Regions from separate parts of the Synechococcus sp. A15-24 genome, predicted to be linked through region 2. Evidence: predicted binding sites of a transcription regulator. Region 2 holds the regulator's gene; the other holds the start of a gene.
What was found. The regulator HrcA, encoded in region 2, represses chaperone genes, less so after heat shock. The targets are predictions, from matches to a motif close to TTAGCACTCNNNNNNNNNGAGTGCTAA.
Positions count from the first base shown of each region.

Region 1: the regulator HrcA is predicted to act here: its motif matches at 1,529-1,555, upstream of groES (co-chaperone GroES).

Region 1 is NZ_CP047960.1:478,094-481,503, reverse strand. Features, by position in the region: gene groL (chaperonin GroEL) at 1-1,110, opposite strand, end outside; gene groES (co-chaperone GroES) at 1,167-1,478, opposite strand; gene atpD (F0F1 ATP synthase subunit beta) at 1,698-3,161, shown strand; gene atpC (ATP synthase F1 subunit epsilon) at 3,236-3,410, shown strand, end outside.
Region 2 is NZ_CP047960.1:2,044,966-2,048,375, reverse strand. Features, by position in the region: gene trpB (tryptophan synthase subunit beta) at 1-1,106, shown strand, start outside; gene hrcA (heat-inducible transcriptional repressor HrcA) at 1,113-2,087, opposite strand; gene SynA1524_RS11585 (rhodanese-like domain-containing protein) at 2,087-2,440, opposite strand; gene SynA1524_RS11580 (DUF3352 domain-containing protein) at 2,494-3,410, shown strand, end outside.

The DNA.
Region 1 (3,410 bases), 740 kb from region 2:
CAGCTTGGCCAGACGTTCCTGCAGCTTCTCCTTGTCATAGGTGGAGTCGGTCTCGTCCATCTGCTTCTTGATCTGCTCACAGCGGGCGCCGACAGCCGCCTCATTGCCTTCGGCAACGATGGTGGTGGTGTCCTTGTTGATGGTGACGCGACGGGCGGTGCCCAGCATCTCCAGCTTGGCGTTCTCCAGCTTGAGGCCAGCGTCCTCGGTGATCAGCTGACCGTTGGTCAGCACAGCCATGTCTTCGAGCATGGCCTTGCGGCGGTCACCAAAGCCAGGAGCCTTGACGGCGGCCACGTTCAGCACACCGCGCAGGCGGTTCACCACCAGGGTGGCGAGGGCTTCCTTCTCGATGTCCTCAGCGATGATCATCAGAGGCTTGCCGGTGCGGGCGATCTGCTCGAGCACGGGCACCAGGTCCTGCACCAGACCGATCTTCTTGTCGGTCAGCAGGATGTAGGGCTCGTCGAGCACCGCTTCCATCCGCTCGGTGTCGGTAGCGAAGTAGGGGGAGATGTAGCCCTTGTCGAAGCGCATGCCCTCGGTGACCTCCAGTTCGGTCTCCATGGACTTGCCCTCTTCCAGGGAAATCACGCCTTCCTTGCCAACTTTGTCCATGGCATCGGCGATCATCTTGCCGACTTCTTCGTCATTGCCGGCGGAGATAGTGCCCACCTGGGCGATGGCGTTGCTGTCAGCGATGGGCTTGGCCTGCTCCTTGATCTTGCTGACCAGGAAGTCGGAGGCCTTGTCGATGCCTTTCTTCAGGGTGATGGCATTGGCACCGGCGGCCACGTTGCGCAGACCGGCCTTCACCATGGCGTGGGCCAGGACGGTGGCGGTGGTGGTGCCGTCACCAGCGGCGTCGTTGGTCTTGGAGGCGGCCTGACGGATCAGAGCAACGCCGGTGTTCTCGATGTGATCCTCGAGCTCAATCTCCTTGGCGATGGTGACACCGTCATTGATGATCTGAGGAGCACCGAACTTTTTCTCGAGCACCACGTTGCGGCCCTTGGGTCCCAGGGTCACAGCCACGGACTCGGCCAGGATGTCGATGCCTTTTTCGAGAGCGCGGCGGGCGTTCTCGTTGTAAATGATGCGCTTAGCCATGGAAGGCGTGTCCTAAGTAAAAGTGGTGTTTAAAACGCTGAGGTCTGGGTCCCGTCTCAGTTGACGATGGCCAGGATGTCCTTTTCGGTGAGCAGGACGAACTCGTCACCGCCCAGCTTGATGTCGGTGCCGGCGTACTTGCTGTACAGAACCTTGTCGCCAACGCCGACTTCAGGAGCCTGACGGCTGCCGTCGTCATTGCGCTTACCGGGGCCCACCTGGACCACTTCACCCACTTGGGGCTTTTCCTTGGCGGTGTCGGGCAGAAGGATGCCACCGGCGGTTTTCTCCTCGGATTCGGAGACCTTGATGAACACGCGGTCGCCCAGGGGCTTGACGGTGGAGACGCTGAGAGAAACAGCTGCCATGAGAAATGCAGGAGCAGGGACAGGGCGCCGAAGCGCCGGTTCGACTCGAGCTGGCACTCGGGGCCGACGAGTGCCAACATATGCAGGCGACCACCCCTCTCACCAGCTACTGGCTGTGCGGTTGACCGAACCGGGGGAGTGCAGGCTCAGCAGTGGTAAGGTTGCGCCGCTCTGAATGGGCCCGAGCGCGCTGCGCCTGTTCCCGCATCCCTCCTTCTTATGGTCGCTTCTGCTCCTGCATCCGCTGGCACCAAGGGCGTGATCCGCCAGGTGATCGGCCCGGTTCTGGACGTGGAATTTCCCGCCGGGAAACTGCCCAAGATCTACAACGCCCTCCGCGTCGAGACGAAGAACACCGCTGGCCAGGACGTCGCTCTGACGGCCGAGGTGCAGCAGCTGCTGGGCGACCACCGCGTCCGCGCTGTCGCCATGAGCGGCACCGATGGCCTGGTGCGCGGCATGGAAATCGCTGACACCGGTGCTCCGATCTCCGTCCCCGTTGGTGAAGCCACTCTCGGCCGCATCTTCAACGTGCTCGGAGAGCCCGTTGACGAGCAAGGTCCCGTCGATGCGTCCGCCACGGCACCCATCCACCGCGACGCTCCCAACCTCACCGAACTCGAGACCAAACCCAAGGTGTTCGAGACCGGCATCAAGGTGATCGACCTCCTCGCTCCCTACCGTCAGGGCGGCAAAGTCGGCCTGTTCGGCGGCGCCGGCGTCGGCAAGACCGTTCTGATCCAGGAGCTGATCAACAACATCGCTAAGGAGCACGGCGGCGTCTCCGTGTTCGGTGGTGTTGGTGAGCGCACCCGCGAAGGCAACGATCTCTACGAGGAATTCAAGGAGTCCGGCGTGATCAACGCCGACGATCTGTCCAAGTCGAAGGTGGCCCTTTGCTACGGCCAGATGAACGAGCCCCCCGGCGCCCGCATGCGCGTGGGTCTCTCCGCTCTGACCATGGCTGAGCACTTCCGTGATGTGAATAAGCAGGACGTTTTGCTGTTCGTCGACAACATCTTCCGCTTCGTTCAGGCCGGTTCTGAGGTGTCTGCTCTGCTGGGCCGTATGCCTTCGGCTGTGGGCTATCAGCCCACCCTCGGCACCGACGTGGGTGCTCTGCAGGAGCGTGTTGCTTCCACCGTGGAAGGTTCGATCACCTCGATCCAGGCCGTCTACGTGCCTGCGGACGACCTGACCGACCCCGCACCCGCCACCACCTTTGCTCACCTGGACGCCACCACGGTGCTGAACCGTGCCCTGGCCTCCAAGGGCATTTACCCGGCTGTGGATCCCCTGGACTCCACCAGCACCATGTTGCAGCCAGCCGTTGTGGGGGATGAGCACTACCGCACCGCTCGCGCTGTGCAGTCCACCCTGCAGCGCTACAAGGAACTGCAGGACATCATCGCGATTCTGGGTCTAGACGAACTGTCCGAGGACGACCGTCAGACCGTGGACCGTGCCCGCAAGGTGGAGAAGTTCCTCTCCCAACCGTTCTTCGTGGCTGAGATCTTCACCGGCATGCCTGGTAAGTACGTGAAGCTGGAAGAAACCATCGCTGGTTTCAACCAGATCCTCGCCGGTGAGCTGGACCACCTGCCCGAGGCTGCCTTCTATCTGGTGGGCAGCATCGAGGAAGCCAAGGCCAAGGCCGAGAAGATCGCTGCTGAAACCAAGTGATCCTGATGGGGGTGTGAGTTACATCCCCAGTCACTTGTTGTCTGTCGTCCCTTTCTCCCTCCGAACCAAGGTTCATGTCCCTCACCCTCCGCGTGCTGGCACCTGACCAGAACGTCTTTGATGGCAGCGCCGATGAGGTGATCCTGCCCAGCACCACCGGTCAGCTCGGCATCCTGCCTGGCCACATCTCTTTGCTCACCGCCATCGATGTCGGTGTGCTTCGCGTTCGCGCCAATGGCGGTTGGAACT
Region 2 (3,410 bases):
CGGCCCAGGCCTGGAACGACCCAGCTTTCACCGCAGAACTCAACCGGCTACTGAAGAACTACGTCGGTCGGGCCACACCTCTGTATGAGGCTGAACGCCTCACGGCCCATTACCGCCGCGCCGATGGCGGCCCCCGCATCTGGCTGAAGCGTGAGGACCTGAATCACACCGGAGCCCACAAGATCAACAACGCCCTTGGTCAGGCGTTACTGGCCCTGCGCATGGGCAAGAAGCGGATCATTGCGGAAACCGGCGCTGGCCAGCACGGTGTGGCCACCGCCACCGTCTGCGCTCGTTTCGGCCTCGAGTGCGTGATCTACATGGGCGCTGAGGACATGCGCCGTCAGGCCCTCAATGTGTTCCGCATGCGCCTGCTAGGGGCCAAGGTTCAACCGGTCACGGCCGGCACCGCCACCCTCAAGGACGCCACCAGCGAAGCGATCCGCGACTGGGTCACCAACGTGGAATCCACCCACTACATCCTCGGTTCCGTTGCTGGCCCGCATCCCTACCCCATGCTCGTGCGGGATTTCCATGCCGTGATCGGTCAGGAAGCCCGTCAGCAGTGCCGCGAGGCCTTCGGGCGCCTGCCGGATGTGCTGATGGCCTGCGTGGGCGGTGGCTCCAATGCCATGGGGCTGTTCCACCCCTTCGTGGAATGCACCAATGTCCGTTTGATCGGTGTCGAGGCCGCCGGTGATGGCGTGGCCACCGGTCGCCATGCCGCCACGATCACCGAAGGCCGCGCCGGGGTGCTCCATGGCGCCATGAGCCTGCTGCTCCAGGACTCCGACGGCCAGGTGCAGGAAGCCCACTCCATCAGCGCTGGTCTCGATTACCCCGGCGTGGGTCCCGAGCACAGCTATCTGCGCGAGATCGGACGGGCTGAGTACGGCGCTGTCACCGACCAGCAGGCCCTGGATGCCCTGCGTCTGGCCAGCGAGCTGGAGGGCATCATTCCAGCCTTGGAGACTGCCCATGCCTTCGCCTGGCTGGAGCAGCTCTGCCCCACCTTGCCCGACGGCAGCGAGGTGGTGATCAACTGCTCCGGTCGTGGCGATAAAGACGTCAACACCGTGGCTGAAAAGCTGGGTGATCAGCTCTGATTCGGCTCAGTTGAGCAGCAGGTCGAGGTGGCGGGCCACCCGTCGCACGGCGGCGTGAGAGGTGGCGTAAGCCATCCGCATCGGACCCACCAACGCCACCTGACCCACCCCTTCCTGGCCGCAGCGGTAGGGGGCCTGGACCACCGAACAGGCTTGCAGGGCCTTCTGCGGATGCTCCTCCCCGATCCAGACGGCCGGTTGATCGGTGGCACTCACCACGGCACAGGGTTGGTCATCAATCAGCTCAAGAAGTGGCCGCAGCTCTGAGGTGCTGTGGAATTCCGGCTCGCCTACCAGCCTTGAGAGGCCATGCACCACGAGGGGCGTCTCGGGTGACATCGATGGATGGTCCAGTGCGCTGCGCAGCACGTCGCCGCTGCGTTGCAGCTGGGGTGGCAAAGACCGCCAGTTGATGCTGCCGTCTTCCAATTGCTGATCGGTCCAGCGCTCCATGGCCGTCAGTTCGTCACCGGCACCGGGCGGAAGGCGCAGGTTGAGGTGGCTGGCGCGGCCGCTGTCCTCCACCAGCATCACCAGCAGCCGATCACCGCTCTGCACTAGGCGGATGGCCTCCAGCTGTGCGCGGGGTTGCTGCGGGCGGGTGATCAGGCTCATCAGCCCGGTGAAGTCGGTCAGGCGCCGGGCCAGTTGCTGCAACAGGTCGTCCAGTGCTGCCCAGCGCAGGCTCAGGCCTGTGAGTTCCCGTTCGAGGTGCTGCACAGCCACCCCCGGTTCCGGCAGCAGGTCGTCCACGTAATGGCGGTAACCCAGGGCGCTGGGGATGCGGCCCGCTGAAGTGTGGGGCTGGGTCAGCAGACCCCGTTTCTCCAGGGCACCCATGGCCGAACGGACCGTGGCGGAGCTGGCGGGAATGCTGAAGCGCTGCACCAGCGTGCGGCTGCCCACCGGTTCCATCGTGTCCACGTAGTGGTGCACCGTGGCCTGCAGCACCTGTTGTTGCCGGGCGGACAGCGGTTTCATCAGTAACGGGGAACCGACGAATCCACGTGCACACTCCAGGCATCAATTCCCCTCTCAAGGTTCCACACCTCCAGCTCCGGCATCTGTTGCAGCAGCCACAGTCCGAGATGGAGGCTGCGCACGCCCGCATGGCAGATCACCACCACCGGTCTGCCATCCGCCAACTGTTGCGGTACGGACTCCAGCCAGGCGTCGGAGCGGCTCAGAGGCCAATGCAACACGTCCGCAGGGAAGCGGGCCAGATCCAGTTCGGCGTCCTCCCGAACGTCCACCAGCAGGGGATCGGGGCGGTCGTCCTGCAGCCAGGACTGCAGATCCCGGGCCTGAATCGGTCGTGGGGTGAGCGGTTCCATGGCGCCATTCTGCGGTGATGGATAAAGATGACGTCATCCGACACTGCAGGCCCATGCAGGCCCGCTCCTTTCTGACGGCCCTGGCCGCTGCCCTGCTCTCCCTGGTGCTGGTGACCACCGGCTTGCTCTGGGGGCTGGAACGGCGCAGTCCGCTGCACCTGGTTGATCAACCGCTGCAACTGCCGCGAGCGGCCCGTTTTGTTCCCCGTGATGCTGCCCTGTCCGTGCATTGGCTGGCCGACAGTGCGAGTCTTCCGGCCTACGCCCAGGCTGTGGCGCCGCCGCGGCAGCGGCGGACAGCCCGGGACGGGATGCGTCAGTGGCGTGATGGTGCCTTCGCGTTGGCGGGGCTTGATTTCGACGCTGAACTCGCCAGCTGGGTTGGGCCGGACCTCAGCCTCACCCTGCTGGATGCCAGTGATACGCCGGGTTGGGTGCTGGGGTTGACGAGCACGGACAGCGATGGGGCCCGTCGCTTTCTGCAGCGCTTTTGGCAGACCCGCAGCCTGGCGGGCACCGATCTGCAGATCAGCAGTTACCGCGGCATGGGACTGATCAGTGGTCGTGGTGCTCTGGTGGGACGGGACCCGCAGCCTCTGGCGACGGCCCTGATTGACGATGACCTGGTGCTGTTGGCCTCCGGGAGGGGGGTATTGGAGCGAGCTCTGGATGTGTCTCAGCTGCAGCAGCAGCATCAGCTCGGGGATGAGCAGCTGGGGCGGGACATTGCCGAGCTGGGCCATGGGATGGCATTGATCACGGCATCCCCTAATGCGTTGCGGCGGTGGTTTGAGCTGCCATCGGCCCTGAGCGGGCTGGAGGGGATGGTGGCTGCCCTGCAGGCGGACAACGCTGATCTGCTTGTGGAGGGCCGGCTGCGCTGGCAGGAGCGGATCGAGGCCGCACCATGGGCTGTTCAGCAGGATCTGGTAGCGGGTTCAGGCGGTCGCGCCAGCCTGATGGCTCAGCT